4 regions of the Streptomyces sp. NPDC002754 genome follow, and region 3 is predicted to be linked to each of the others. Evidence: riboswitches for the same ligand, from Rfam matches in the RefSeq annotation. Region 3 holds a riboswitch; each other region holds the start of a gene.
What was found. A riboswitch is a leader RNA that binds a small molecule or an ion and turns the genes downstream of it on or off. The one in region 3 is predicted to bind cobalamin.
Positions count from the first base shown of each region.

Region 1: linked by a shared signal. The riboswitch ahead of ACWD2L_RS00740 (Nickel transporter NicT) and the one ahead of metE (5-methyltetrahydropteroyltriglutamate--homocysteine S-methyltransferase) in region 3 are both predicted to bind cobalamin.
Region 2: linked by a shared signal. The riboswitch ahead of ACWD2L_RS02290 (ABC transporter substrate-binding protein) and the one ahead of metE (5-methyltetrahydropteroyltriglutamate--homocysteine S-methyltransferase) in region 3 are both predicted to bind cobalamin.
Region 4: linked by a shared signal. The riboswitch ahead of ACWD2L_RS02320 (FecCD family ABC transporter permease) and the one ahead of metE (5-methyltetrahydropteroyltriglutamate--homocysteine S-methyltransferase) in region 3 are both predicted to bind cobalamin.

Region 1 covers NZ_JBSFVM010000001.1:121,572-128,989, forward strand. Annotated here, with positions in the region: gene ACWD2L_RS00725 (helix-turn-helix domain-containing protein) at 1-178, shown strand, start outside; partial or broken gene ACWD2L_RS00730 (GTP-binding protein) at 577-1,167, opposite strand; partial or broken gene ACWD2L_RS00735 (GTP-binding protein) at 1,160-1,393, opposite strand; gene ACWD2L_RS00740 (Nickel transporter NicT) at 1,540-2,658, opposite strand; cobalamin riboswitch at 2,691-2,906, opposite strand; gene ACWD2L_RS00745 (inorganic diphosphatase) at 3,073-3,576, opposite strand; gene ACWD2L_RS00750 (GNAT family N-acetyltransferase) at 3,642-4,133, opposite strand; gene rho (transcription termination factor Rho) at 4,164-5,309, opposite strand; gene ACWD2L_RS00760 (class I SAM-dependent methyltransferase) at 5,656-6,366, shown strand; gene abc-f (ribosomal protection-like ABC-F family protein) at 6,385-7,418, opposite strand, start outside.
Region 2 covers NZ_JBSFVM010000001.1:457,408-464,825, forward strand. Annotated here, with positions in the region: gene ACWD2L_RS02260 (methylmalonyl-CoA mutase subunit beta) at 1-540, opposite strand, end outside; gene ACWD2L_RS02265 (CbtB domain-containing protein) at 886-1,107, shown strand; gene ACWD2L_RS02270 (CbtA family protein) at 1,130-1,891, shown strand; gene ACWD2L_RS02275 (hypothetical protein) at 2,016-2,360, shown strand; gene ACWD2L_RS02280 (histidine phosphatase family protein) at 2,370-2,954, opposite strand; gene ACWD2L_RS02285 (hypothetical protein) at 2,951-3,124, opposite strand; cobalamin riboswitch at 3,350-3,526, shown strand; gene ACWD2L_RS02290 (ABC transporter substrate-binding protein) at 3,627-5,111, shown strand; gene ACWD2L_RS02295 (ABC transporter permease) at 5,095-6,060, shown strand; gene ACWD2L_RS02300 (ABC transporter permease) at 6,057-6,875, shown strand; gene ACWD2L_RS02305 (ABC transporter ATP-binding protein) at 6,872-7,418, shown strand, end outside.
Region 3 covers NZ_JBSFVM010000001.1:951,959-959,376, forward strand. Annotated here, with positions in the region: gene ACWD2L_RS04580 (alpha/beta fold hydrolase) at 1-712, shown strand, start outside; gene ACWD2L_RS04585 (haloacid dehalogenase type II) at 724-1,410, opposite strand; partial or broken gene ACWD2L_RS04590 (hypothetical protein) at 1,501-1,849, shown strand; gene metE (5-methyltetrahydropteroyltriglutamate--homocysteine S-methyltransferase) at 1,916-4,261, opposite strand; cobalamin riboswitch at 4,428-4,651, opposite strand; cobalamin riboswitch at 4,745-4,868, shown strand; gene ACWD2L_RS04600 ((2Fe-2S) ferredoxin domain-containing protein) at 4,930-5,322, shown strand; gene ACWD2L_RS04605 ((2Fe-2S)-binding protein) at 5,319-5,993, shown strand; gene ACWD2L_RS04610 (amidohydrolase family protein) at 6,111-7,301, shown strand; gene ACWD2L_RS04615 (hypothetical protein) at 7,320-7,418, opposite strand, start outside.
Region 4 covers NZ_JBSFVM010000001.1:466,525-473,942, reverse strand. Annotated here, with positions in the region: gene ACWD2L_RS02345 (cytochrome P450 family protein) at 12-1,439, opposite strand; gene ACWD2L_RS02340 (GTP-binding protein) at 1,450-2,013, opposite strand; gene ACWD2L_RS02335 (DUF742 domain-containing protein) at 2,016-2,399, opposite strand; gene ACWD2L_RS02330 (roadblock/LC7 domain-containing protein) at 2,392-3,210, opposite strand; gene ACWD2L_RS02325 (ATP-binding protein) at 3,228-4,448, opposite strand; cobalamin riboswitch at 4,791-4,912, shown strand; gene ACWD2L_RS02320 (FecCD family ABC transporter permease) at 5,072-6,100, shown strand; gene ACWD2L_RS02315 (ABC transporter ATP-binding protein) at 6,180-6,944, shown strand; gene ACWD2L_RS02310 (ABC transporter substrate-binding protein) at 6,975-7,418, shown strand, end outside.

The sequences.
Region 1 (7,418 bases), 830 kb from region 3:
CGTGAATGGGAAGGCGCCGTGGCGCCTCGAAGACATCGACAAAATCGCCGACGTGTTCGACATCCCCCCGACTCAAATGCTCGCCGGACCCGGCGAGTGGCTGAACAGCATCAATCCGGCCAATGTTCAGGCCCGCCTGAAGGCCGTAAGTCCCCGACCTGGGGATACGGACACGTAGGCACTCCTGAGTGATCGGGCGCGTGCGGGTTGACGAGCCACTTTATCGTTCCGATTGGGCCGTTTTGCGCGCGAGTTGCCACAACGGCGCGGCGGACGCGTGTACGAAGCCGGGGCGGAGGCCCGGACGGGCCCGCCATTCGCGGCTCCCCCTTCTGCGAACAGCGGGCCCGGGCTCGGCCTCGACCGCGCGCCGCTGCGGGAGGACGAGGGCACGGGAGGCTCGATACCGCAGCATCTCAGCGCGCGGCTCGCGGCGGACGGGGCCAAGGGGCCCTACCGGTGGGCCGAATGGCCCGGATTCGCCCGCCCCCTCCCGTGTGGCACCCCACCGGCGTCACGGCCTCGGGGCTCTGCCCCGGACCCCGCGGGCTCTCGTCCAAAGGCCGGGCTTGATCCGTGGTCCGTGCGGGAGCGGCGCGGGGCGCCCTCGCGGACCGGGGCGTAGTGGTCGAAGGCGGCCTCCAGGGCGCCCTCGCCCCGGGTGAGGGACGGCAGTTGCTGCTCCAGGGCGCGCACCCGGGCCGCGGGGGTCAGCCCGTCGACCGTGGTCCATGCCCCGCCGTCCGTGCGTTGCCCCGTCGGCACGGCCCGCAGTCGGGTGATCAACGACAGTACCGCTCCGTACAGGTCGGCCGGGATGTCCAGGCGGAAGTGGTGCATCGGTTCGCACACCGCCGTGCCCGCGCGCGTGAGTGCGCTCATCAGGACCAGCGGGGTCAGCCCGCGGAAGTCGCCCGCCGTGCTCGACATCGACTTGTCGAAGACGGCGTGCGCGTGGCTCTGTCGCGGCGCGTATCCGGAGTGCGTCAGCGTCACCGTGCAGTCGGTGACCTGCCAGCAGAGCATTCCCTGGCGCAGCGTCCTGTGCACGGCCTCCTCGATGGCCTTGATGAAGGCCAGGGGGAGGGAGCCGAGTTCGATGCCGAGCCGAAACGCGACGCCCGAGCCGATCGGCGCCGGGTCGACCCGCAGACCGATGGTGGCCAGGCGTGTCCACGAGGTTGACGTTCGTGCCGGCCACCGGGAACGACACCACGGCCGACTTGATGGTGATGCCGCGCCGGCGCTCCAGGTCGAGGGAGTCGGTGCGGGTGCTTCCGTCGTCGACGCGGCCGAGCTCGTCGATCACCCCGGCCGTGTGCAGGAGGCGCTCGGTCAGGCTGGTCTTACCGGCGTCGACGTGCGCGAGAATGCCCAGATTCAGAGTGTGCACTGACAGTCATGTCCATGGGGGAGAGGGCAGGGGCCTTCTGAAGGAACATGTCTGTCGTGCGCATGGATCGGTCCTCACGGTAGGGGCGCGCGGGAATGCCGCTGCGATCAGTGCAGCAGTGGACCGCGCGCGCCCCGGCAACCGAATTACGTGCCGTCGGCCATCCTCGCCGACCACCGCTGCTCGACCCTCGCCAGGCGCCAGTAGGCGATCGCCGCGACCCACACGACCACGAACAGGCCCACGATCACGTACCCGACGTTGTCGAGGTCGAGACCGGCGATCCACCCGGTGACGGCGTCACTCAGGTCGAGCTTGTCGTGCAGGACGCCGACGAGTTCGATCGTGCCGATGAAGAACGCCACCGCGATCGACAAGCCGGTGATGGTGAGGTTGTAGAACACCTTGCGCACAGGGTTGGAGAACGCCCACTGGTAGGCGAAGTTCATGAACGTGCCGTCGAGCGTGTCGAACAGGCTCATGCCCGCGGCGAACAGTAGCGGCAGGCACAGGATCGCGTACCACGGCAGGCCCGCCGCCGCGCCGCTGCCGGCCATCACCATCAGCGTCACCTCGGTCGCGGTGTCGAAGCCGAGACCGAAGAGGAAGCCGAGCGGGAACATCTGTCCCGGCCGGGTGATGGACTTGGTGAAGCGGCCGAGGATCCGGTTCATGAAACCGCGGGAGTCCAGGTGCTCCTCGAGCTTCCGCTCGTCGTACGAGCCCGCGCGCATCGCCTTGAAGACCTTCAAAATGCCCATCAGGGCAACGAGGTTGAGCGCCGCGATGAGGTACAGGAACGTACCGGACACGGTCGTGCCGACGACGCCGAGTACCTGGTGGGTGCCCGAGTTGTCGTTCAGCAGGGTGCCGGCGAGCGCAGCGCCGCCCGCGACCAGCGCCGCCATCGCGACCACCACGCTGGAGTGGCCGAGCGCGAACCAGAAGCCGACCGAGACGGGCCGCTTGCCGTCCGCCATCAGCTTGCGGGTGGTGTTGTCGATGGCCGCGATGTGGTCGGCGTCGAAGGCGTGCCGCATGCCGAGCGTGTACGCCGTGATGCCGAGGCCGATACCGAAGGCCTTGTTGCCCACTTCGTAGTGCTCGGGGACGACGAGCAGGAACAGCACGCCGAACGCGACGACGTGCAGCGCGGCGATCACCGCGATCAGGCCGGCCGTGCGCAGCGTGTCCTCGCGGCGCCAACGGAAGGCAGGGGAGGGGGAATTCAGGGCAGGGTTCGGGGAGTTCCCGGGCAGGGTCATGCGTCGATCACGCTCCAGCACCTCGTGGAATGACTTCGTGAGATGCCGCGGCCGGTCTCCTGGCTTACGGGCGTGCCCGCCGCTCCGGCCTTCCCAGTGGCCGACGGCCGCCAGTGGCGTACAGGGTGGAACGGCGCGCTCCGGACGGCGCTGTCCGAAACCCGATCACAGTGGCGAGGGCCGCTCCGGAATGGGCCCCTTGGGGGCCGTCACCGGTCTTCCCGAGCACCACGGCCCGGCCACCCTACTAGGGGCCTGTATTGGGTTCTACTCTGGGCTCGCGGGGGCTGGCGCCTCCGTCTCCGGTGTTGTCGTCGGTCGACGACGCTCCGCGTCGCCTCCCTCCTCCGCCTTGGATCCGAAGGCGCCAGCCCCCGCTCCCTGATCCAGACCAGAACCCAATACAGGCCCTACCTACCCTGAAGCGCGCTGACGGGCCCGGTCGATCTCCTCGTAGGCCTTCTCCCGGCCCTCCCAGTGGGAGCCGTCGACCGATTTGCCGGGTTCCAGGTCCTTGTAGACCTCGAAGAAGTGGGTGATCTCCAGGCGGTCGAACTCGGGGATGTCCTCGATGTCCCGGGTCGCGCCGTGCCGTGGATCGTGCGCGGGCACGCACAGCACCTTCTCGTCCGGGCCCTTCTCGTCGCTCATCACGAACATGCCGATCGCCCGGCACTCGATGACGCAGCCGGGGAACGTCGCGTCGCCCGTCAGGACGAGTGCGTCCAGCGGGTCGCCGTCGCCGCCGAGCGTGCCCTCGATGTAGCCGTAGTCCGCGGGGTACTGCGTCGACGTGAACAGCATCCGGTCGAGCCGGATCCGGCCGAGATCGTGGTCCATCTCGTATTTGTTCCGGGACCCCTGCGGGATCTCCACGATCACGTCGAACGCCTCGGCGCGTGCCTGACTGCTGCCCAATGTGGCCTCCTTGCCGCATTCCGACGCCCACGAGTGTGCGCTGTACCGGGCAAGGGCGGAAGACCTCAGACGGCCGGAGGAATGGCGAATTCGAGTTCGGGTCGGTCCCAGGCGACGGCCGGCGGGCGCGCGGGCACCGTGCCGGTGCGGTGTGCGCCCATGGAGCGGTAGAAACCCTCGGCGGGCGGGTGCGCGACGACGCGGACGTGGTCGAGGCCCGCGGCCAGCGCCTGGGCCCGCATGTGGTCGACGAGCAGCCGCCCGATGCCCCGGCCCTGCGCCTCGTCCGCGACGAACATCAGGTCCAGCTCCGGCGGCTCGGTGAGCAGCGCGTAGAAGCCGAGCACGCGCTCGTCGGCCGAATCCACGGCTACGTAGACGTGGTGCGCCTCTACGTAGTCGGGTCCCACCCGGTAGCCCGCGACCATCGAGGCGTACGGATCCCGGTAGGCACTGGAGCCGCGCACGAGGCGGGTGAGGCGCCGGGCGTCCTGGGTGGTGGCCCGCCGGATGCCGACCGCCGGAGTTCCCCCACGGCGTGTAATGCTCGCGTTCATGTGTCGAGTATTACGCATATGGGGGCGGCGTCAGGAGGTCGGCACGGTCGACTGGGCCTGGCGCAGGAACGTGGCGTTGTCCGGGGTCTGGCGCAGCTTGTCGAGCAGGGCCTCGTAGGAGGCGGCCGGGTCCCGGCTCTGCAGGGCGCGCCGCAGTCCGCGGATGACGGTCAACTCGGCTGCGGGGAGCAGGAGTTCCTCGCGGCGGGTGCCGGACGGGGTGAGTTCGACGGCCGGGTGGACGCGGCGCTGCGCGAGGACGCGGTCCAGGCGCAGCTCCATGTTGCCGGTGCTCTTGAGCTCCTCGAAGTAGTAGTCGTCGGCGCGGGATCCGGTGTCGACGAGCGCGGTGGCGAGGATGGTCAGCGAGCCTGCCTCCTCGGCGTCGCGGGCCGCGCCGAAGAAGCGCTTCGGGCCGTGCAGGGCGGCCGCGTCGACACCGCCCGACAGAGTACGGCCGCTGGTGGAGGCCGCGTTGTTGTACGCGCGGCACAGCCGGGTCAGGGAGTCGAGGAGGATCACCACGTCGCGGCCCTGCTCGGTGAGGCGCTTGGCGCGCTCGACCGCGAGTTCGGCGAGCGCGATGTGCGCCTTCGCCGGCTGGTCGAACGTCGAGGCGTACACCTCGCCGCGCACGGAGCGGCGCATGTCGGTGACCTCCTCGGGGCGTTCGTCGACGAGCACCACCATGAGGTGGGCCTCGGGATGGTTCGCGGCGAACGCGGCGGCGAGCTGCTGCAACAGCACCGTCTTGCCGGTCTTCGGTGGGGCGACGATCAGGCCGCGCTGCCCCTTGCCGACGGGCGTGAACAGGTCGACGACCCGTCCGGCGAGCGCCGCGGCCGGGTGCTCCAGGCGGAACCGCTCACTGGGGTGGAGCGGGGTGAGGTCGGCGAAGCGCGGGCGGCGACGGGTCGCCTCCGCGGGGGCGCCACCGACGGTCTCGACGTGCGCGAGGGAGTGCGGCTTCCCGCACGTCCCGTCGACGAAGTCGCCCTTGCGCAGGCCGAGTTGGCGGATGAGGTGGGCGGGGACCTGGACGTCGTGCGACGTCGGGATCAGGTCGGCCGCCCGCAGGAAACCGTGCCCGTTCCCGCCGATGTCGAGGACGCCGGCGGCGCGGACGGGTTCTTGGGGTGGAGCGGAGGTCGTGCTCATAGTGGTGGCCGTGGTCATGGTGATCACAGGTCCTTTCGCGGGCCGAGCCGCGGACGCGGCAGGCATACAAGGGCAGGGAAGGGAGGGGATCCGGCGAAGGGCAGGGGCGGCTGAGCGCGCCCTGCGGCCGGGGAGAACCTGGTGCGTACGGCGACGGGTGAAGAGCCCGCCAGAAGCCGCTGACCAGGGATGACGTGCGCTGCGTGGCGACGGGAAAACCGTCGGATCAAAAGCGCTGAAGAGAGTGATTCGGTACCGGCGCCTCGAAACGGGCGAGCACATGTACCACTAAGACCGTACCACCCGAACCCTGCCGCGCGGCAAGCCCCGGCTTCGGAGGCGGCGCGCCCTATGCTGATCCGCCATGTTCTCCGATCACGGTCCCACCCTCCGCGAGCTGGCCGTTCAGGCGCTCTCCTCGGTCGAGCGGGGGTACGACCTGCTGGCGCCGAAATTCGACCACACGCCGTTCCGTACGCCGGATGTCGTGCTCGATTCGGTGGGCCGCGCGCTCGCCGGGCTCGGCCCGTACGACACCGGGCTCGACCTGTGCTGCGGCACCGGGGCGGGCCTGCGTGTGCTGCGCGAGGCGGGTGTCGGGCGGTCCGTGGGCGTGGACTTCAGCGGCGGCATGCTGGACGTCGCGCGGCGCGGCGAACCGCCGGCCCACTGCGTCCGCGCGGACGCGCTCGCGCTGCCCTTCGGTGAGGTCTTCGATCTGGTGGTGAGCTTCGGGGCGTTCGGGCACTTCCTGCCGCGCGAGTGGCCGCGGCTGTTCTCCGAGGTGTGCCAAGTGCTGCGCCCCGGCGGGCAGTTCGCGTTCCCGCTGCCCGCGCCCGCGGTCCCCGGTTCGGTGGGCTACTGGGCAATGCTCGGCTTCGACGGTGCGATGCGGGTGCGCAACGTGGTGTGGCGACCTCCGTTCGTCATGTACTACCGGCCGTTCCGACTCGGTGACGTACGACGGGAGTTGGGCCGTGCCGGATTCGACGTGGCGCTGCACGCGCTGCCCGAACTCGGCGCGCGGCCCGACGGCAGCCCGCGGTGCAGACTGGTCGTGGCCACGCGCCGCTGAGCGGGGCGCCTGGGCTGATCAGTGTCGGCGACCCGCCCGCAGTTCGAGGCGCCGCCCCTCGAACTTCGCGCGGAAATCGCGGTCGTGCGAGACGACGGCCACCGCTCCCGGGTACATCGCGAGCGCCGCCTGGAGGTCCTCGACGAGGTCGAGCGCGATGTGGTTGGTCGGCTCGTCGAGGATGAGGAGGTCCGCGGGGCGGGTCACCAGGCGGGCGATCTGAAGGCGCCGCTGCTGGCCCGCGGACAGGGCGGCCACCGGTACGTGCAGGTCCTCCTCGCGGAACAGGCCGAGCGTCAGGAGCTGTTCGGCGTACTCGTCCGGCAGCCCGGGCCGCCCGGCGGCGAATGCCGCGAGCAGCGGGAGCCGTGTGGAGCGGGTGGGCAGTTCCTGCGCGAGGTAGCCGATCCGGGCGGGGCGGCGGGCCGTGCCCGCGTCCGGCTCCAGGTCGCCGGCCAGGACGCGCAGGAGGGTCGTCTTGCCCGCGCCGTTCTCGCCGGTGACCAGGAGGCGGTCGCCGGGCGTGAGCGTGAGGAGCCCGTCCAGGCGCAGCCGCTTGCCGACCTGTACGCCGTCGAGCTCGGCGAGGGGCCCCTGCGCGGCGGCGGGTTCGTCCGCCGCCGACAGCGCCGTCGTGAAGCGCAGTGGTGCCGGTGGCTTCGGCGCCGGGTTGCGGCGCAGTTGCCCCAGGCGTTCGCGGGCGGAGCGCACCTGCCCGCCGAGCTTCGCCTCGCTGGAGCGGCGGTGCTTGCCGAAGCCCTGTTTCGGGTCGCCGCCCGTGACGGCGAGCCGTCTGGCCGCGGCCTCCAGCAGCTCCTCCGTGCGGGCCACCTCCTCGACCCAGTCGGCGTACCGCTGCTCCGCGCCGCGCCGGGCGGCGGCCTTCGCGGCGCGGTAGCCGGCCCAGCCGTCGCCGTACCGGTGGACCGTGCGTGCGTCCCGGTCGACCTCCAGGATCGTGGTGGCGATGCGCTCCAGGAAGCCGCGGTCGTGGGTGACCGCGACGACGGTGCCGCGGTGCGCGCGCAGTTGTTCCTCGAGCCAGCGCACGG
Region 2 (7,418 bases), 490 kb from region 3:
GCCCAGGTTGCCGCGCGGGGCGTCAGCGGCGACGCCCGACTGCTCGTAGCAGCGGAACAGTTGGGCCGCGGCCGCCTCGGTCTCGGCGCCCGCGTCGAGGACGACGGGGGCGAGGTCCAGATAGACGCCGTCGAGCGCCGTGGGCAGCGCGGAGACGGGGAAATCGGAGGCTTCGCCCACGGTCAGCCACAGCGACGCGACACCGTTCTCCAGGTCGGCGAGTACCGCCGCCGGGTCCGCCACCGCGTGCCTTTGCCGTACGTCCCAGCCGCCGGCGACGTTGCCCTCGGCGCGGCCACCACGGACGAAGGGCGCGAAGCCCGGCAGCCCGTTCGTGGGTGCCGCGTCGCGGCCGGTGTACAGCGGGCGGGTGCGCAACCCGTCCTCGAGCGCGGTGGACAGGGCGCCTTCCGCTTCGGCTGCCGAGACTTCCTTGCCCGACTTGCGCAGGACACCCGACACCAGGTGTTGCCACTGCTCGTGCGTCGCGTCAGGGAACTCGGCCGCCAAGGAAAGCCCGTCGTCTGGCAGGACCGTCATGTCCGGATGCTAGGTCAGAGCCGGCGAGCGAGAGCAGGGCACACCCGTGTGACCTTGTTCTCCTTGTCGTGGGGGCTCGATTCGCCTACGAGCGGGATGGCGCGGAATGGTGACCCGCGTCGGCGCGGCACGCCAGGCGACGGCGCGAGGGAACCGGCCTTGGCCATGTACGCGCCACGCGGTACCGTCAGGGCGTATCGACGACAGCACGGAAGCCGGTGTGAAACCGGCACGGTCGCGCCACTGTGTGCGAGAGGTCCGAGGACGGACCGCTCGTGAGTCAGACCCGGCTGTCGTCTCGTGCACCACCGAGACGGGACGCGAACTCCCGAAGGAGGCTCTGCCATGGCGCAGAATGTCGCCCAGCCGACCCCCAACACCCCTGTGATTCCGGCGAAGTTGCCGTTGAAGGACATCGCCCCCTGGGCCGTCTTCATCGGCATCCTGATGCTGGTTCTTCTCTACTTCGTCGGCGCCGAACAGGGCGCCACCTCCGTGTTCAGCGGAGCGGAAGTTCATGAATGGGTGCATGACGCCCGTCACCTGCTCGGCTTCCCCTGCCACTGACCCGAGGGAACCCGACGCGCTCATGAACTCCAGCACCGTACGTAATCTGCTCGTTCGCGGCATGCTCGCCGGCCTCGCCGCCGGCGTGCTCGCCCTGGTCATCGCCTACTGGCTCGGCGAACCAGGCGTCGACGCCGCGATCGGCTTCGAGGAGGCCCACGCCGGCCACTCGCACGGCGACGAGGTCGAACTCGTCTCCCGCGGCCTCCAGTCCACCGCCGGTCTCGCCACCGGCATCCTCGTCTACGGCATCGCCTTCGGCGGGATCGCCGCTCTCGCCTACTGCTTCGCGCTCGGGCGCGTCGGCCGCTTCGGCCCACGCGCCACCGCCCTGCTGCTGTCGGGCTGTGCGCTGCTCGCCGTATACGTCGTACCGTTCCTGAAGTACCCGGCCAACCCGCCCGCCGTCGGAAACCCCGACACCATCGGCAAGCGGACGACCCTGTACTTCCTGATGATGGTGCTCAGCGTGCTCCTGACGATCGCCGCGACCATCGTCGGCAAGCGGCTCGTGCCCCGGCTCGGCACCTGGTACGCGACAGTCGTCGCCGTGCTGGGATTCGCCGTGATCGTCGGCCTGGCCTACGAGTTCCTGCCGGCGATCAACGACGCGCCCGAGCACTTCCCGGCCGCGCTGCTGTGGCGCTTCCGGCTCTCCGCCCTCGCCACACAGATCACGCTGTGGGCCGGATTCGGCCTGCTGTTCGGAGAGCTGGCGCAGCGACTGCTGCGGCCGAAGCCCGTGGCCGCCACACCTGGGGAAACGGTCGCGGCGGGCCAATGATGGCCCCGGGCGGGTCGCGGGAAACGTAGAAGAGGGCCCACGGAGTCATCCGGGGCCCTCGCGTGTTTTCGCACCACATCAGGGTTCATCCGCGCATGGTTCGCGTGAGGAATCGAGGAGCTGAGTGGCCAGACACCCGGAGCCGCGCCGTATCACTCTCGGCGGTCGCGCGGCGGTCGCCCTGACCCTCGACGAGTACGAACAGCTCATCGCCGGCCGACGGCAGATCGGCGGGCAGAGCGCGCGGATGCGGGTGCTCGCCCAGCAGGCGAAGCGGACCGAGCAGCTGGTGCGCGACCTGACGGAGCTCGTGGCGGCGTGCCCGGCCGACGAGTGCGCTGCCGTCGGGCACACGCCGAGCGGTACCGGACCCGCCGTACGCGAGGACAGTCCCGAGGCGGCACGGTCCGCCTGCGTACGGTGCGAATTGGCGGAGCTGTTGGCCCGCCACCGGGGGCAGGGCCGTTGATCGGAGCGCTCACTCGGCGCCGAGCATGCGGCCGAGCCGGATGTTCCAGCGACCGGAGCGCCCACTGAACTCCGTGGCCGACAGCGGCGCGACGTCAAGGCGCCAGAAGGCGGACAGCGGAGCCCCTGTCGCATGGACCGCGGCCGCCCGCACCACCTCGGGTTCCACGACGGCGACGACCCGGCCGGACGCCGTACCGCCCTCCCTGACCTCGTCCAGCCAGCGGCCGACCCGTGCGCACACGTCGGCCACGGACTCACCACCCGGCGGTGAGGCCTCCGGGTCCGTCAGCCAACGAGCCACCGCCTGCGGTTCCGTGGCGCTCACGTCGTCCAGCGACCGGCCGCGCCAACTGCCCGCGTCGAGGCCTGCCAGGGCGGGTGCGGCTTGCCCGGCATTGAGGCCGAGAGCGTCGGCGGTCTGTGCGCACCGGGTGCCGGGGGAGACGACGACGCGGTCGGCCAAGGGCAGGGTTCCGGCCGCGCGACGAGCCTGAGCGGCGCCGGCCGAGTCGAGGGACGCCCCGTCGTCGAACACGCCGCTCCGTGCTGAGGCGGTCACGGCCGGTGAGACGAGCAGCAGGCGCGTGGTCACGGAACTCCCTGGGACTCGATGGCCGTGCGAGGGGAGCGTACTCCCCGCCGCCGATGTTCCTTCAGCAGGTCCGTGCGGTGGTCGCGGAAGGTGGTGACGAGTACGGCGACGAAGTCGAGGGGCGGGAGTTGCAGGAAGAACTGGGTGTCGTTCCGGGTGCCCTCGAACACCTCACTGTGGTGGAGGAGACGGCGGCGCTGGAGGGCGTTCCCATGCGTCTGACCGTCTTCTCCGCGGACCTGATCGGCGATCCGGTGCCCGCGGCCGAACTGGCCGCACGTTCGTGCCCTATCCGGTGTCGGACGACGGGCCGGGGGACGGGCATCGGGCCTGAGACGGCCCGGCCGCTCCCGTGCTCCAAGGACACCGGGTGCCTTCCCCGATCCCTCGTGCGCCACAATGAGCCCACGAGAGGCGACGGGGACCAGGAAGCCGGTGTGATTCCGGCGCGGTCCCGCCACTGTGACCGGGGAGCGATCCTCCTGCACGCCACCGTCCGCGACAGCGGACGGGAAGGCGGGGGTGAGTGATGATCCGGGAGCCAGGAGACTGACCCGTCGCCGGTCCAGCAGCAGGGGCGAGGACACCCCGGAGAGGATCGATGTGACGACGCATGCCCGAACGGGGCACCCGGGGCCCGGCAGGCGCCAAGTACTGGCCGCCTCAGGTGCGTTGACGTTCGCCGGAGCCGGGTTGCTCAGCGGCTGCGGCGGGGACACCAAGGACGGGGGAGGCGGCGACCGGTTCCGCGCGGCGTTCACCTCCGGTGGCTCCCAGGAGACGCTCGACCCGCACGTGGCACCCAACTTCGTCGACCAGGCCCGCGCCAAGGCCCTCTACGACACCCTCGGCACGTACGCGGACGACCTGTCGGTCCGCGAGCGGCTCGCGGAGTCCTGGGAGAGCGACTCCTCGGGCACCCGCTGGCGCATCCGCCTGCGCGCGGCCCGCTTCCACGACGGCAAGCCGGTCACCGCCAAGGACGTGCTCTACAGCTACCGCCGCGCCGCCGACCCCAAGACCGGATCTCCGTCGCAGGTCCTGCTGTCCGCGATCGACTTCGGCGCGAGCAGGGCAGACGGGAACCGGACCGTCGTCCTCGTGCTGAAGGCGCCGAACTTCGAGTTCCCCACCGTCTTCGCGGGACCCGGCACCGAGATCATCCCGGACGGCACCACGGACTTCAGCAAGCCGGTCGGCTCCGGCCCCTTCACCTACGTGTCCTTCACGCCCGGCGGCACCGCCCGCTACCGGCGCTGGGCGGACCACTGGGACGGCGCCCCGCACATCGCCGAGCTGGAGATCGTCCCCGCGAACGAGGAGTCGGCGCGGCTGGGCGCGCTGCTGTCCGGGCAGGTGCACTACGGCGCCGACATGGGCGGAGCGTCCGTGGAACGGCTGAAGAAGAACAACTCGACACACCTTCTGACGGCCAAGCGGGCCACCGCGCAGCAACTGCTTCTGCGCACCGGACGAAGCCCGTTCGACGATCCGCGGCTCATACGCGCCGTGCAGCTCGGCATCGACCGGGAGGCACTGGTCAGGATCGCGCTCGCCGGGCACGGCGAGGTGGGCAACGACCTGTTCGGGATGGGGCTGCGCGGCTACCCCGACGACATGGAACCCCGGAAGCGGGACGTCGACGAGGCGCGCGGGCTCGTGAAGGAGGCCGGAGCCCAGGGGCTGCACATCACCGTGGAGACCAGCGCCGTCGACGCCGCGTGGGAACCGGCCGCCGACCTGATGGCTCGTCAGCTACGCGAGGTGGGGCTCAAGTTGACCGCCAACACCCGCGCCTCCAGCACGTACTTCAGCGAGATCAAGACCAAGGGCATCGCCGCCTTCAACACCACCTCCACGCTGCCCGTCTCCGACTTCCTCCAGCAGCGGGTCCGTGGCGGCGCCGCCCGCAACCAGACGCAGTACGCCTCGAAGAAGTTCGACGCGCTCCTTGACCGGGCCCGCACCAGCCGGGACGAGCAGGACAGGCTCGGGCTGCTCGCCCGCGCCCAGAAGCTGGCCCGCGCCGAGTCCGGACTCCTGGTGTGGGCGTTCTCCGACGCCAACGACGCCGTCGCGCGCTCGGTCACCGGTTTGCGCGCGGCGCCCCCGAACTCGCACGACTGGGCGCGCTTCGACCGTGTCCGCGTCAGCTGACATGCGGGCGTATGTGCTCCGACGCTGCCTGCTGGCGCTGTTGCAGTGCCTGGTGGTGCTTCTCGCCGTGTTCGCCGTCGGCTCGCTGCTGCCCGGCGACACGGCCGACGTGCTGCGCGGTGAACTCGGCACGCCGGAGCAAGTCACCGCACTGCGCGACCAGTTGGGTCTCGACGAACCGGCTTGGTCCCGCTTCGGGCACTGGCTCGCCCACCTCTTCACCGGGGACCCGGGGAATTCTCTGACGACCGGCCTGCCCGTCGGCGACGACATCGGCCGGCGCGTCGGCGTGACACTCCTGCTGGGTGTCCCGGCACTGCTGCTCGTCACCGTGCTCGCGCCGCTCGTGGGCGCGGTGTCGGGGCTGCGGGAGGGCAGCCGCGTCGATCGCGCGCTGAACACGGCCGCCGTCGTGCTGCACGCCGTGCCGGAGTTCGTGCTCGGGCTGCTACTGGTCGCCTCGGTGTCGCTGGCGGCCGGGCTGCTGCCCGCCACCGCCGTCGGCATGGACGCGCACGCGCTGTGGGCGCAGCCCGCCGTGCTGGTCCTCCCCGTCGTCGTACTGACGGCCCGTCACCTGTGCGACCTGGCACGGCAGATACGGGCCGGGGTCGCGGACCAGCGGCACAGTGCCGTCGCCGAGCATCTGCGGCTGCTCGGCATGCGCGAGCGCGTCATCGTGGTGCGCCATGTGCTGCCGGGTGCCCTGGGGCCGGCGGCGCAGCAGTACGCGCGCTGCGTGGAGGGACTGCTCGGCGGCGCGGTGCTGGTGGAGGCGGTGTTCGGCTTCCGCGGCCTGGGCAACGGCTTCGTCGAGGCGGTGCAGAACCGCGACCTGCCCCAAGTGCAGACGTACGCCCTGCTGTTCGCCGGCACCGCCGTCGCGGTGAACCTGGCCGCCGACCTGGTCGCCCACCGCTTGGCGCCCCGCCGGGAGGTCACGGCGTGACGCTACCGGCCACCGCGACACGAACTCGCCCACCGTGGATCTCCCTGACCCTGCTGGGTGTCCCGGTGCTCCTCGCCCTGTCGGGGCCGCTCCTCGCAGGCGACGACTCGCCCCAACCGGACGCTCTGCCGTCCCAGCCACCCGGCCACGGTCACCTGCTCGGCACCGACGTCCTGGGCCGAGATGTGCTCGCGCTCGTCCTGCACGGAGGCGCCTCGGTGGTGGGCAGCGCGCTCGCGGCGCTCGCGATCGGCATGGCACTCGGCGTTCCGTTGGGCCTGCTTGCCGCGGGGCCGCGGCGCCGCCTCGACGAGACCGTCATGCGCACCATGGACCTGCTGCTGGCCTTCCCCGGCCTGCTGGTCCTGATGACCCTGGCCGCGACCGGCCACCGCCACTGGCTGTGGCTCGTGTCGGTCGCCGGGGCGCTGCAAGTGCCGGCCGTTGCCCGCCTGGTGCGGGGCGCGGCCCTCGCCCCCGGTGCCCGGACCGTCGTCGAGGCGCTGCGCATGCAGGGCCACGGCTGGGCGTACATCCATCTGCGGCACCTGGCAAGGGAGTTGGCCGCGCCGCTGGCCACCGACGCGGGCGGCCGGTTCTCCGTGGTGCTCTACCTGCTGGCGTCCGCCAACTTCCTCGGCCTCGGCCTGTCCGCGTCCGCACCCGACTGGGCGGTGCTCATCGAGCGCAACAGCGACGCCCTGTTCACCCAGCCCGCCGCCGTACTGGCGCCCGCGGGGCTGCTGACCGCACTGTGCGTCGGCGGCAACCTGCTCGTCGACCGGTCCCTCGCGCGGAAGAGGAGGAGTTCGTGACCGCACCGCAGTGGGAGACGGCGCCGCAGCCGGAGCCGGCACCGCAGTCGGAGACCGCACCGCTCTTGGTGATCGAGAAGCTCTCGGCGCACGCCGAAGGTGCGACGCGACCGCTGCTCGACCAGGTCGGGCTGACCGTGCGGCCGGGCACCGTCCTCGCCGTCGTCGGACCGTCGGGCAGCGGCAAGACCACGCTGGGCCTGGCCGCCCTGGGCGCCGCGCGCGACTCCGTGAAGCTGTCCGGACACGTCCTGTTGGAGGGCGCGGACCTGCTGTCCCTCACCCCGGCGGCACGCCGCTCGGCGCGAGCGGGCCGCGCCGCCCACCTGCCCCAGCACCCCGAATCGGTGCTCGACCCGGTCCGCCGCGTCGAAGGTGTGCTGACGGAACTGGCCGCGCTCGGCCACGCGGGGCGCACCGCCCGCAAAGCGGCCGCATCGCAGGCACTTGCCGCGGCCGGACTCGACCGCGCCCTCGTGCACCGGCGCTTCCCCCACCAACTCTCCGGCGGCCAACAACAGCGCCTGGCACTCGCCTCCGCAC
Region 3 (7,418 bases):
CGGCGGTGGGCTGCACTCCTGGCAGCCGGTGGCCGAATGCCTCGCGGACCGCTTCGAACTCTGGACGCCGGCCCGCCGCGGCTACGCCCCGAGCGGGCCGGGCCACGCGCCCAAGCGCTTCGCCGACGAAGTGGCGGACATCGAGGCGCTCATCACGAAGATCGGCCGTCCCGTCCACCTGGTCGGCATGTCCTACGGCGCCAACGTCGCCCTGCACGCGGCGGCGGCCGGTCTGCCGGTGCGCTCGCTGGTGCTGTGGGAGCCGCCGCTGTACGCGGCGGGCCCCGAACTAGCCCCCGTACTGGAGGAGTTCAAGAAGCTGACCGCGCGCGGCGATCGGCGGCGCGCCGACCGACTGCTGGCCGAAAAGGTGGCCCGGGTCCCGGCCGCGCTCCTGGACCTGATGGAGTCGGGAGACACCAGCGACACCGAACCAGGCGCTGAACCCGATGACACGCCCGGCTGGTGTCGTGACCTCGAATCGCTGATCGCCGACTCGGCGGACGTGGAGCGCTGGTCCGATGTCACCGTCCCGACCCTGCTGATGCGGGGCGCCGACACCTGGCAGCCGATGCCGGCGACCCTCGACCGGCTCGCGACCGCGCTGCCGCACGTCACGTACACGGCGATCCCCGGCCAGATGCACTTCGCGCCGTCGTTCGTCCCCGACACTGTGGCGGCGGAGATCGCCGACTTCCTGACGCACTCCTGAAGCGGGGCCGCTCACGCCCCGATCTGGGCGGCCAGCCCGGCCAGGTCGTCGGCGTACAGGTCGAACCGGTCCGAGGCGACGGGCGGGTCGCCCACGGGACGGGCGACGTAGGCGGTGCGCAGGCCGAGGGCCTGGGCCGCGCGCAGGTCCCAGGCGTGCGTGGCGACCATCAGCAGTCGCTCCGGCGGCCGTCCGGAGACGGTGACGGCCAGCGCATAGACCGCCGGGTCCGGCTTGTAGGTCCGGGCGTCCTCGGCGGACAGCGCCTGGTGCCAGCGCAGCCCCGCGTGCGCGTTGAGGCCGAGGAGCGCGGTCCGGCTCGCGTTGGACAGCCCGATCAACGGAAACCGTTCGGCAAGCCGGGCGAGCCCCGCCACCGTGTCCGGCCACGGCGGGAGCCTGCGCCCGGCCAGGGCCAACTCCGCCACCGCGGCCGGATCGTCGACCCCGGCGGCGTCGGCGACGAGCCGGGCGGCCTCCCGGTCGAGCACGTCGCTCGCGAGGTAGGCCCTGCCACCGTCGAGTACCCGCTGCTGCTCGTGCTCGACGTGCTGCTGCCACAGCGCCAAGAGCTTGTCGACCTCGGAGTCGGCCTGCGCTGGGGAGAGTTGACGAATTCCGGTGCGGATTCCGGCGGGCTCGTCGACGAGTGTGCCCAGCACGTCGAACACAAGGGCATCGATCTCTGGCTCTGACATGAGGGGTGTCTCCCGGATGAAGCGGATGGAGCGGCTGAAGCGGATGGGGGGGACGAAGCGGGGGCGTGCGGCCGGCTGTCGATCCAACGCGGCGGGCACCCAAGCGGATTCCCGCATCGGTCTGGCTGCTCTGCGGGTAGCCCCGACTACAGGCTGGAAGCGGCCCGCGCCGAGGGTCTCTCGAACCCCGTCGAGATCGTCCCGCCCGCCGACGCGTCCTCGGGGTACGTCGTCCAGCAGATCCAGCGGAGTTGGCCGGAGAAGCAGGACGCCGTCGCCGTCGACCCGATGAGCGGCGAGGTCACGGACGTGGTGCTCCTCGTCGTGTGGGGGTACCGCATGTAGTGGCATCCCGCTCGCGGCGTTCATGCTCTGCGACATCGCGCTCGGCGAGATCGCGTACCGGAGGGGCAGGCGCACGTACGCGCCGATCGACTGACGTAGGTGGAGTGGGCGCCTCACCTCTGGTGCCGGAGTATCGGCACCAGAGGCGAGGCCTCAAGAGCTACGCGGTCGTCCCGAGCTCCTCACGGACGGCGTGTGCGGCGGCGACGAGGTGCTCCAGGGAGGCCCGTGTCTCGGCCCAGCCGCGGGTCTTCAGCCCGCAGTCCGGATTGACCCACAGCCGCTCGGCGGGGATGGCCTCAAGTCCCTTACGTAGCAATGCGGTTGCCTCGTCGACGCTCGGGACGCGTGGCGAGTGGATGTCGTACACGCCCGGACCGGCCTCACGCGGGTAGCCGTGCTCGGCCAGCTCGTGTGCGACCTGCATGTGGGAGCGGGCGGCCTCCAGGCTGATGACATCGGCGTCGAGGTCGTCGATGGCCTGCACGATGTCACCGAACTCGGCGTAGCACATGTGGGTGTGGATCTGCGTGTCCGGCCGGACGCCGCTGGTGGTGAGGCGGAATGCCTCGGTGGCCCAGGCGAGGTAGGCGGCGTGGTCGCCTGCGCGCAACGGGAGGGTCTCGCGGAGTGCCGGTTCGTCGACCTGGATGACCGAAGTGCCGTTCGCCTCCAGGTCGTCGACCTCGTCGCGCAGGGCGAGGGCGACCTGCCGGGCGGTGTCACCCAGCGGCTGGTCGTCGCGGACGAAGGACCAGGCGAGCATGGTGACCGGGCCGGTGAGCATGCCCTTGACCGGACGGCTGGAATGGGACTGGGCGTACGTCGTCCAGCGCACGGTCATCGCTGCGGGGCGGGAGATGTCACTCGCGAGGACCGGCGGGCGGACGTAGCGGGTGCCGTAGGACTGGACCCAGCCGTGCTGCGTGGCGAGGTAGCCGTCCAGCTGCTCGGCGAAGTACTGGACCATGTCGTTGCGTTCGGGTTCGCCGTGCACGAGCACGTCGATACCGGCCTTCTCCTGGAAGGAGACGACCTCACGGATCTCGTTCCTGATGCGGGACTCGTACCCCTCGCTGTCGATGCGTCCGGCCCTCAAATCGGCGCGCGCGGCGCGGAGTTCGCCGGTCTGCGGGAACGAGCCGATGGTCGTCGTCGGCAGCAGCGGCAGGTTCAGCAGGGCACGCTGGGCGGCGGTCCGCTCGGCGTACGGCTGCGAGCGGCGCAGGTCCGCCTCGGTGACGGCGGCGGCGCGGGCCTGCACCGCCGGATCACGGGTGATGGGCGAGGTGGCCCGGGAACTCAACGCGGCGCGGTTGGCGGCGAGTTCGGCCTCGACCACGCCGGTTCCTCGGGTGAGGCCCCTGGCAAGGGTGGCGACCTCGGTGGTCTTCTGGCGGGCGAAGGCGAGCCAGCGCCGGACCTGCGGCTCGATGTCCCGCTCCACGGACGCGTCCAGCGGAACGTGCAGCAGCGAGCAGGAAGCGGCCACGTCGACGCGGTCGGCGAGTCCGAGCAGAGTGCCGAGCGTGGCGAGTGACCGCTCAAGGTCGTTCACCCACACATTGCGGCCGTTGACCACACCGGCGACGAGACGCTTGCCGGGCAGGCCTCCGGCGGCGGCGAGTTCCTCCAGGTTGGCGGTGGCGGAACCGGTGAAATCGAGGGCGAGACCGTCCACGGGCGCCTTGGCGAGCACCGGCAGGGCCTCGCCGAGTCGGTCGAAGTACGAGGCGACCAGGAGCTTCGGCCGGTCGGCGAGCGTGCCGAGGTCACGGTAGGCGCGGGCGGCGGCGTTCAGCTCCGCCGGAGTGCGGTCCTGGACCAGGGCGGGCTCGTCGAGCTGCACCCAGGCGGCGCCCGAGGCCCGCAGGTCGCTGAGAACCTCGGCGTAGACGGGCAGCAGGCGGTCCAGCAGGGTGAGCGGATCGAAGTCGTCGGCCACGCCGGGAGCGGGCTTCGACAGCAAAAGGTAGGTGACCGGTCCGACCAGTACGGGGCGGGCGTCCAGGCCGAGGGCGAGGGCCTCCGTGAGTTCCGCGACCTGCTTGGTGGAATCGGTGGTGAACACCGTGTCCGGGCCCAACTCCGGCACAAGGTAGTGGTAGTTGGTGTCGAACCACTTGGTCATCTCCAGCGGGGCGACGTCCTGGGTGCCGCGTGCCATCGCGAAGTACCCGTCCAGGGCGTCCGCCGCGACGGCGGCCCGGTGGCGCTCGGGCACCGCACCGACCATGACGGTCGTGTCCAGGACGTGGTCGTAATACGAGAAGTCGCCGGTCGGCACCTCGTCGATGCCGGACGCGGCCAGTTCCCGCCAGTTGGCACGGCGGAGTTCGGCGGCGGTGGAGCGAAGACCGTCGGCGTCGACGCGGCCCTTCCAGTAGCCCTCGATCGCCTTCTTCAGTTCCCGGTCCGGGCCCTGGCGAGGGTAGCCGTACACGGTGGCCCGCGCGGGCTCGGTCCCGGTGTGCGCGGTCGTGGTGTCCGCGGTCCTGGTGGTCACGGAATTCTCCTTCGAGAGACGTATCCCTGAGATCCCGGAAGGCCTCTGCGGCGCGAAGGAGTGACACCACCGGAGCGGTGACCGCGCGCTGCGAGGCACGATCTTTTCGCCGGTATGTGTACGCCGACCCGCCCTCGAGGTCACCGAGATGTCCGCGCACGTGTCGTCCGTGCACGGGCAGTTGGCAGGTCTTCGGACTTGCGGGCACGCCCACCCGAAAGGGCGGACACCTAGTGACCGTCGCTTCCCAGACCCCTCTTCCGGGGCCCAGTGCGTATGACGGCGGTCGTTCCCACTCACCGCTGCGGGGCAGTCCCGGAATCCCACCGGGTTCCCTCTTACGACACCCCGTCTGGCGGGCGGGGCGAACCAGCTACGTCGTTCACCCTACGGGTCCGCGCCCGGGAGGCGCCACAACGTCCGGCCCGTCGGCAGCTCCTCGCCGGATGGCATGATGACGGTGAACACGGGCGACGGCGGCCCGAGGAAACCGGTGCGAATCCGGTGCGGTACCGCCACTGTGATCGGCGAGCGGATCCCGGAGAGCCACTGCCCCCGCGAGGGTGGGAAGGCCGGGACGAGCACGGACCCGAGAGCCAGGAGACTCACGCTGTCGCCCCCTCGAAGCGATCCGGGGCGGAACTCCCCGGCGAGAGGGAGGATGCGGCATGCCCGAACGGCTCGCCGAAGCCGAAGCGACGGCCCCCGCGGCGGACCGGGCGGTTCCGTGCCGCGTGGTCGTGTGCCGCGACTGCTGCTGCGGAACGGTCAAGGTCGACGGTGATCACGCCGCGCAGACGGCGCGGTTGCGCCGGATCGCGCCGACACGGATCTCCGAGTGCCTGGACGTCTGCGATCAGGCCAATGTCATCGTCGTACAGCCCTCCGCCGCCGGTCGGGCGGCCGGAGCACGACCGGTGTGGCTCGGCCTGGTCAACGACGCTGACGCCACCGAGGACATCGCGGACTGGATAGGGGCAGGCGGACCGGGAGTCGCGGAGCGCCCCGCGATCCTGGACCTCTACGTCATCGAGGCGCCGCGCCGGGCCAGGGCCTCATGAACGAGGTGCCGTCGGAACAGGTCGCCGAGGCGCTGCGGGACGTGGAGTCGCGGCTCGGGGGATTCTTCGCCCTCGACACGACGCCGACGCGGCGGCGGCCCGATGCACGGCTCACCCACGCCGGGCTCGCCGCACGAGCCCAGGCGGTCAACGACCACTACGCCACCCCCGAACCCCGCATCGGCGCCTCCATCGCCCACCTGGGCCTCGCGGCACGCCTCTGGTCACCGGTCCTCGCCTGCGCCCTCGTCCACGGGATCGTGCTGGCGATGAGCACGGTCGAGTGGTCCGGTGAGAGCTCGGCTCTGCGCCTGCCCCGGCCCGAGGGCCGACGTGCGACGGAGCTCCGCTCCCTCGCCGACGCGGTCCACGCGGAGGTGGACGGAGTCCTGGCAGCGGTCGAGAACGGCCTCACCGTCAAGGTGGCGCCACGCCTGCTGGCCGGCAATTCCGCCTCGGCTCTCCTCGGGTCGTCGGCTCAACTGCTGCGGTCCCGACCCGACTTGCGCACGGATCTCACGCGGCTGACACGCGAACTCCTGGAGACGGGCCGGCTACACGGAACGGGCCGGATCACCGGCCCGGACCTGACATTCCGCCGCCGGAGCTGCTGCCTCTTCTACCGCGCTCCCGGCGGCGGCACATGCGGAGACTGCTGTCTGACGCGGTGACGAAGACAGGACACAGCGGGGGCGGGGCGGCGCGTGCAACCGACAACCCCTGACCCTTTCTGATGTGCTGCGTTGCAGCAACTGGCGTTCCTCGCAGACGAAAGAGAGCCGCGCTTCATGTTGATCACCGCCGCGCAAGTCCTGGCCGGACCGGATCTTCACACAGTCGCCGACGGCGCCGTCCTCGTACGCGAGGGCGTCATCGCCGGCGCCGGCCCGCGCTCGGAGGTCGAGCGCCAGGCGGAGCCCGACGAGCCCCGGCTCGACTTTCCCGCCGCGACCGTGCTCCCGGGCCTGATCGACGCCCACGTGCACCTCTGCTTCGACGCGGGACCGGAACCCGTAGCCACGCTCCAGGAGCAGGACGACGAGGCGCTGTTCGCCGCGATGGCCGCTCGGGCTCGGAAGTTGCTGAGCGTCGGTGTCACGACGGCCCGCGATCTCGGTGACCGGGGCGGCCTCGCGGTGCGTCTCGCCCACGACATCAGGGAGGGCTCGGCCGTGGGCCCGCGGCTGGTCTCGGCGACGGTGCCCGTCACTCCGCCCGGTGGCCATTGCTGGTTCCTCGGTGGCGAGGTCTCCGGCCCTGAGGAGGTCCGGCGCCTTGTGCGGCGCAACGCGGAGGCGGGCGCCAAGGTCATCAAGGTCATGGAGACCGGCGGCGGGCTCACCAAGGGCGGCGCCCAGAGCTGGGAAACCCAGTTCTCCGAAGGGGAGTTGGCGGCGCTCGTCGACGAGGCACACCGCGCCGGACTGCCGGTCGCGGCGCACGCGCACGGTGCGGACGGCATCACCGCCGCCGTCGCGGCAGGGGTCGACAGTATCGAGCACTGCACGTGGATGACGGCCGACGGGATCGAGGTCCGCCAGGACGTGCTCGACCAGATCGTTCAGCGGAACATCTACGTCTGCCCCACGGTCAGCCCGAACTGGCGAATGCTGCCGCGGTTCTTCGGCGCCGAGCGCGCCGCGGCCATGTTCGACGCGGTGCGCCGGATGGCCGAGGCGGGCGCGCGGCTGATCGCGGGCACCGACGCGGGAGTCCAGCGCGCCAGCTTCGACGGCCTGCCCTCCAGCCTCACGTTCTACGGGCACCTGGGCCTGCCCAACGACCGCGTCCTCGCGATGGCCACGACGGAGCCCGCTCGCGCGCTGGGCCTCGACGAGACAACCGGGCAGCTCACTCCCGGCTACAGCGCGGACGTCCTCGTGGTGGACGGCGACCCGCTCACGGACCTCGGGGCGTTGCAGTCCGTCGGGGCCGTGATCGCGGCGGGCAGGCGGTACGACCCGATCACCAACACGTAGCAGGAATAGGGGAGTTGTTCAGCGCCCGGGACCCTCGCACGGGCCCTCGCCGGGAGCGGGCGGCCGGGTGTCCGCCGCCAGGCAGGAGGAGTACACCCGCGTCGGTGCGGGCTGCGG
Region 4 (7,418 bases), 490 kb from region 3:
AGTTGCCTGCGTCACTCGCCCTTGGTCCATGCCAGGAAGCGGCTGAACAGCCCTCCCTTGCGGGATTTGCTCTCCATGCCGGGCCCTTCGACGGTTCCGGATCGGACGGAGCCGATCGGTCCGGCGGCGTGCGGCTGGAGGTCGGGCGTCGGCTGGGAAACCACCGGGGCGGCGGACTCGTACGGTGCCGAGGCCATCGGAACGGTGCGCCGCGTGAAGCGGACCGGCAGCTCACTCAGTGCACGGCTCCACGGCGAGGGCACCCAGGCAAGCGAAGTGAAGGCCTCGTCCAGCTCCATGTCGGGCAGCCGGTTGAGCAGGCACTCGACCGCTGTCACCGCGATCATGAAGGCCGGGTCCTTGGCCGGGCACGCGTGGGGCCCCGCCCCGAACGCCAGGTGCGCCTTCGAGTTGAGCTGCGCACGGTGTTCGGTCAGCCGCGGGTCCGTGTTGGCCGCGGCGAAGGAAATGAGGACCGGATCACCGGCCCGCAGGGCCCGCTCCCCGAGTTCGATGTCCATAGCGGGGTAATGGCCGGCGTAGTTGGCGATCGGCGCGTAGTTCCACAGGGCCTGGGAGACGGCGTCCTCGACCGGGAGCCCGGTGGGCCACTCCTCTCCGAGGTAGAGGGCGCTGCTGGTGCCAATGGCTGCGGCGAGCGGTGCGGTGCCGCCGGAGAGCAGCGTGACGAGTTGGTGGAGCACCGCCTCGTCGGCTGCGGCCTGATCGTGCGTGAGGAGCGCGTGCTGCCGGATCAGCTCAGTGGTGAGATCGTCGCCCGGCCGGCGGTGCTTGAGCTCGATCAGCTCGGCAAGCGCCTGCCCGAGGATCGCGTCGGCGCCGACGGTGCCTTCAAAGATGCCGCTGATCCCGGTGATGACCCGGTCGCCGATGTCGGGCGGGCAGCCGAAGAGATGGGAGAAGACGAGCAGGGGCAGCGGGTTGGCGTATTCGGCCATGAGTTCCGCGTGGCCGAATCGGTCCGAGCTGAAGCCACTGATCAGGTAGTCGGCAGACTTCTGGGTCTGGCGGATCAGGGCCCGCTCGTCGACGGCATCGAGAGCGGCGGTCACAGCCTGGCGGAGCTTGGCGTGGTCGGCACCGTCGGAGAACAGTGCGTTGGGCCGGTAGGCCATCATCGGCAGCGCCGGACTGTCGGCCGGCACCCGCCCTTCGGCCAGCGCGTTCCAGCGGCGCGAGTCGCGCGGGAAGGCAGCCGGGTTCTGCAGAATGTGCAGCGCGGCGTCGTAGCTCGTGACGAGTTCGACCTGGACGCCGGGCGCGATGTCGACGGGTGCGCTGGGGCCTTGTGCGCGCAGGTGCGCGTAGTAGGCCTCGGGGTCGGCCGCGAAGTCGGGCCCGTAGAGCTGGATGTTGCCGCTCTGGGCGTGCGCGGGGCAGCCCGGCGGTATCGAACGGGGGTCGGTCGGCTGGGACATGCGGGGGCTCCTAGGCGGCGAGCTGGGTCATGAGGTGCTGCACGAGGGTGATCAGTGCCTCGGCCGACGAGCGTTCATCGCGCACGTCGCACCGCACGATCGGTGTCTGATCGTGGAGGTTCAGTGCCTCGTGCACTTCCGCGAGGGCGTACTCTGCCTGGCCCTCGAAGGAGTTCACGCCGATCGTGTACGTGAGGCCGAAGGACTCCACCAGGTCCAGGACGGCGAAGCTCTCGTCGAGGCGCTCGGGGTCGACGAGGACGAGCGCGCCCAGTGCACCACGCGACAAGTCCTCCCACATCTCCGTGAACCGCTCCTGGCCGGGTGTGCCGAACAGGTAGAGGACCAGCTCGTCCGAGAGGGTGAGGCGGCCGAAGTCCATGGCCACGGTGGTGGTCGTCTTGTTGGGGGTGTTCGTGAGGTCGTCGAGTCCCACGCTGGCCACGGTGATCTGTTCTTCGGTACGCAGCGGTTTGATCTCCGAGAGACTTCCGATGCACGTGGTTTTCCCCACGCCGAAGTGACCTACGACGAGGATCTTCACCGCCTGGGTGACGGATGGCTCGAGGTACACGCTCACGCTCCGAACTTCTTTTGCAGGCCGGTGAGGACGGCACTGACGACGTCCACGTCCACCTGTTGGGCGGCCGGGACCGGCGGGCGCACTTCGAGCAGACCGGCCTCGGCGAGTTGCGCCAGGAGGATGCGGACGACGCCGACCGGGAGTTGGGTGTGTCCGGCGACCTCGGCCACCGACAGGAAGCCGTCGGTGACCAGGTCCATGACCGTGCGGGCTTCGGGGGCCAGGGCGCGCAGGGCTGCCTCGGATCCCCGCGCCGAGGTCACCATCGCGGTGTGCTCGTACTCGTGCTCCGGGGGCAGGGTCCGCCCGCCCGTGATGACGAAGAGCGGCACGAGGTCGGACGTGACCACGAGGCCCTGCTCGCTGGGCTCAGGCATTGCCTGGCACCCTGCCGGCCACGGCAGACGCCGCGATCTTGGGCTCCACCTCGTGCAGCCGGGCCGTCAACGCCTCGATGTTGCAGTCATGGTCGGCCGAGGCCGCCAGGAGTGCGCCGTCCCCCGCCGCGATGAGAAGGATCCACCCGTGCTGGAACTCGATGGCCGTCTGCTGCCACACCACGTTCGCGACGGGCCCCGCGAACTGCGCGGCCGCCCGACTGTTGGCATGGATGCCGGTCATCGCCGCACAGATCCTGTCGGCAAGGTCGCGGGGCAGCCCCGCGGTCGCGCCGCGTGGCAGGCCGTTGCCACCGAGCAGCACCGCGTGGCGGGCACCGTTCACGCCGGCGACCGCCTGGTCGAGCTCACGCAGCACCTCGGCCGTGTCCTCCCCGGGCGCCGGCTCGGGACTGCCGTGCCGGCCGCCTTGCCCGGCCCCTTCGACGCGGGGCGCGGACGTCATGTTGTGTCCCAGTCGGGCCACCAGCCGGTGCATGCGGTAACTGATCTGCTGCATGTCCACGTCGGGCTCGGCCGCCGCCGCGAGATAGGCGCCCTGTCCGGCGCCGATCAGGAAGATCCAGCCGTGCCCGAACTCGATGACGGTCTGCGTCCAGGCCGCATTCGCCGCGGTCCCGACGAACGGGGCTGTGGCACGGCTCAGGGCCTGGATGCCGGACATGGCCGTGGAGATGGTGCGCAGGTCCCCCTCGGCCAGGCCCTCGGTGGAGGCGCGGGGAAGGCCGTCGGCGGACAGCAGGACGGCATGGCGCGCACCGACCACGTTCTTCACGATGTCGTCGAGCATCCACGACAGGTCGGCGCTCACCGGTCATCAGACCCTTCGCCCAGTGGGGCCTCGTCGGCGCGCGCTTCAAGGGTGCCGCGCTGGAACGCGCCCAGCCCCCGGCTGGATGCCCGAGGCAGGGACTGTGTGACGCCGTCCGGGTGGGGCATGTCCGCCGGAGCTGCGGGGGTGTTCGGCGACTGGCGGTTGGCGCGTTTGGGCAGACCGTTCGGGGTGCGCTGGGGTGCCACCTCGGAACGGCTCGGTCCCTGGCGAACGGGCGAGGGCGCGACGTGTGCGGCCGGTGCGGGAGCGGAGGTGGGGGTGGGGGTGGGCGCAGCCTTGGGGGTCGCCTCTTCCATGGTCCACAACTCCTCGGGCAGCAGGACGACGGCCCGCACACCGCCGTAGCGGGACACACCGGAGACGTCCACCTTGAAGCCGTACTGACGGGCGATCAGGCCGATCACCGGGAAGCCGAACTTCGGCTGGGTGCCCAGCTGTTGCAGCTGCGGCGGTTCGTCGCCGGACAGCAGGGTGGTGGCACGCTGGCGGTCCTCGTCGCTCATGCTGACGCCGGCGTCGTCGATGACGATGCACAGGTTGCCCTGCACGCGCTGGAACGTGACCTCGATCGGGGCGTCGTGCTGCGAGAAGCTCGCCGCGTTGTCCAGCAGTTCGGCGACGGCCAGTGCGACCGGCGCGACCGCGGTGGCCTTGAGGGCCAAACCGGGCTGCTGCATGATCGACACGCGCTGGAAGTTGCGGATCTGGCCCTGGGCGCTGCGCGCCACGTCGTACACGCTGGCCGGCCGGTTGCGGCGGCCCAGCGGCGCCCCGCACATCACCGCGATGCCCTGGGCCTTGCGCGCCATCTGAGCGTTGGCGTGGTGCACGTCCAGGAGGTCATTGAGGACTTCGTGGCCGCCGTACTTGCGCTGCACGCTGTCCAGCAGCGCGGTCTGCTCGGCCGCCAGGCTCTGCAGGAAGCTGGCCGCCCCCTTGAGGACCGACTTCGTGCTGTCCTCCGCGGCCGCCCGCGCCTCGGCGATGACGCCGTCCCGCTCCGCGCGGGACCTCTTCAGTTCGGACTGGTGGGCCGCGATCTGCGCGGTGGCCTGGTCCAGTCGTTGTTGCTGTTCCTCTGCGTCCTGACGTCTCTTGTCGGTCAGCGCTCGGGTACGGGCTATGAGTGCAACGCTTGCGACGATGGATATCAGCGCAATCGCACCCAGGCACCACACAAGTGCGTGTGTCATGGACGCCTCTCTTGGCACGGGCAGATAGATCGGCGACCCGTACCCCCGCTCTCCCCCCGCGGCAGTGTCAAGTCGGCGCGCGGGGTGAGTTGATCAAGATCGCCGCGGGGATGCTACCAGGGCCGCTGCGGCTCAACCGCCTTGCCTCATAGCCCCGTTGAAGCGAAACGGACTATTCGCGTCCGCGGCGGCATGGTTTCCGCCACAGCGATGATCGATAATCGGCCATCCCCTGGTCGGACTCCGTTGGTCGGGTACGGATGTGGCCGGGTTCCCGGCTCACACACGTGATGCGCGTCATGCGGGGAACACCCCGGCCGGAGCCTGGCCGCCCTTCCCGGCTTGCTAGGCTGCGCCTGCCTCCCGCGGGGGAAGCCGGTGCGAATCCGGCGCTGACCCGCAACGGTGTGCGTGGCCTGCCTGGCCATGCGAGTCCGATCACCCGCGGCAGGTGCGTGACCCGTCGACCGCTCGCCGTGGACTGCGAGCAGGGACAGCCAGAAACCCTGCGGGTCCTGCTGGCGCCCTGCACCTTCCTCCGGTGGCGCCAACCCGGAGGATGTTCGCCCGTGTTGCTCCGCACCGCCGCTCCCGCTGCCCCCACCGATGTCTCGCGTGGGCGCATACCGGCTGTCCCGCTGGCGGTCGCTCTCGTGCTCGTCCTGGCCGTCTCGTTGGCGTGCGGGGTCGGGCTCGGCGCGGCCGGCATGAGCTGGGCACAGGTGCTGCGCCTCATGTGGGCGGGGCTCAGTGGCGGGAGTCTCGGCGCCGACGACGCGGGGGCCTACACCATCGTGTGGGAGATCCGGTTCCCGCGCGTCGTGCTCGCCGCCGTCGTCGGCGCGGGGCTCGCCGCGGTCGGCGTCGCGGTGCAGGCGCTGGTGCGCAACGCCCTCGCTGACCCCTTCGTACTCGGCATCTCTTCGGGCGCCGCCGTCGGCGCCAACGCCGTCATCCTCTTCGGAGCACTGGCCGGACTCGGCGTCTGGGCGCTCTCCTTCTCGGCCTTCGTGTCGGCACTCGCCGCAACCGTCGTGGTCTACCTGGTGGCCCGCTCCCCGCTCGGACTCAGCCCGCTGCGCCTCGTGTTGACCGGTACGGCGCTCGCCTACGGGTTCCAGGCCGTCACCACCGTCATGGTCTTCGGCGCCGAGCGGGGCGAGGCCGCGCGCGCGGCGATGATGTGGCTGCTCGGCAGTCTGGGCGGTGCGACGTGGCCGAAGGTCCCGCTGGCCGCCGCGACGGTCGTGGTCGGCTGGCTGTGGCTGCGACTCCGGGCGGGCTCGCTGGACGCGCTCTCGATGGGCGACGAGACGGCGGCCGCCCTGGGCGTGCCACCGGACCGGTTGCGGCGCGAACTGTTCGTCGTGACCGCCGCCGTGACGGGCACGGTCGTCGCCGTGAGCGGGGCGATCGGCTTCGTCGGGCTGATGGTTCCGCACCTCGTGCGGATGCTCGTGGGCGCCTCGCACGCGCGCGTGCTCGCGATCGCGCCGCTCGCCGGGGCGGTCCTGCTCGTGTGGGCCGACGTGCTGTCACGGGTGCTGCTCGCACCGACCGAACTCCCGGTGGGTGTGGTCACGGCTGCCCTTGGTGTCCCCGCGTTCCTCCTGCTCATGCGGCGCGGTGGCCATGCGCTGACGGGCCGTTGAGTCCGCCCGTCCCTCGGCCCCGCCCCGTATCCGTACACGTACACGTACACGTACCGAAGCTTGTTCTTGAGGAGGAGTCATGCGGCTCGACGTCGAAGGTGTGTCGGTCGAGGCGGCGGGGGCGCGGATCGTCGACGAGGTCACCCTCGGCGCGGCGGCCGGCACCTTCGTGGGTCTCGTCGGCCCCAATGGCAGCGGCAAGTCGACGCTGCTGCGGTGCGTCTATCGGGCGCGGCGGCCGGACGCGGGAGTCGTCACGGTCGAGAGCGAGGACGTGCACGGCATGACACCCCGGGCCGCGGCGCGTCTGATCGCCGCGCTGCCGCAGGAGTCGGTGGCGGACTTCGACTTCACCGTTACCGAGATCGTCGCCATGGGCCGCCTGCCGCACCGCGAACGCGATGCCGCCCGTGACCGGCAGGTCTGCCGACAGGCCCTGGAACAGGCGGGCGTGGACCACCTCGCCGACCGCGGCTTCCTGTCGCTGTCCGGCGGCGAGAAGCAGCGTGTGCTCATCGCCCGCGCGCTCACCCAACAGCCGCACGTCCTCGTCCTCGACGAGCCCACCAACCACCTCGACATCGCCCACCAGCTCGACGTGTTGCGCCGGGTGCGCGCCAGCGGCCCGACGGTCCTCGCGGCCCTGCACGACCTGAACCTCGCCGCCGCCCACTGCGACCGGCTGCACGTCCTGCACGCCGGCCGTGTCGTCGCCTCCGGCACCCCGGACGAGGTGCTCTCCCGCTCGCTGCTCGCCGAGGTCTTCGGCGTACGGGCACATCGCGTGTGCCACCCCGAGACCGGCGCCACCCAGTTCCTCTTCGATCCGCTGACGACTCACTGACCCCGCTCCGACCCACTCTGGAAGGCTCCCGTGCGCAAGCTCATGCCCGCCTCGCTCGGCCTCGCCGCCGCGCTCACCCTCACCGGCTGCGGCGCGAACGTCGCGTCCGACAGCAAGTCGACGACGTCCGCGTCGGTGTCCGTCACCAACTGCGGGAAGAAGGTCACGTACGACAAGCGCCCCCAGCGCGTGGTGACCAACGATGTCGGCATCACCGAGCTGATGTTCGCGCTCGGTCTCGAGGACCGCATGGCCGGCTACGCCATGCCGGCCGACAAGGGCTCCACCGACGGGTTGCCGTACAAGGGCGCCTACGACAAGGTGAAGTGGCTCTCCAAGGACCGTGTCACCAAGGAGGTGGCCCTCGACGCGCGCGCCGACCTCGTCTTCGCCGGCTGGAACTACGGCTTCAACGAGAACGCGCTGACACCGGCGGACCTGCACAAGGCCGGCATCGACACGTACCTGCTCACC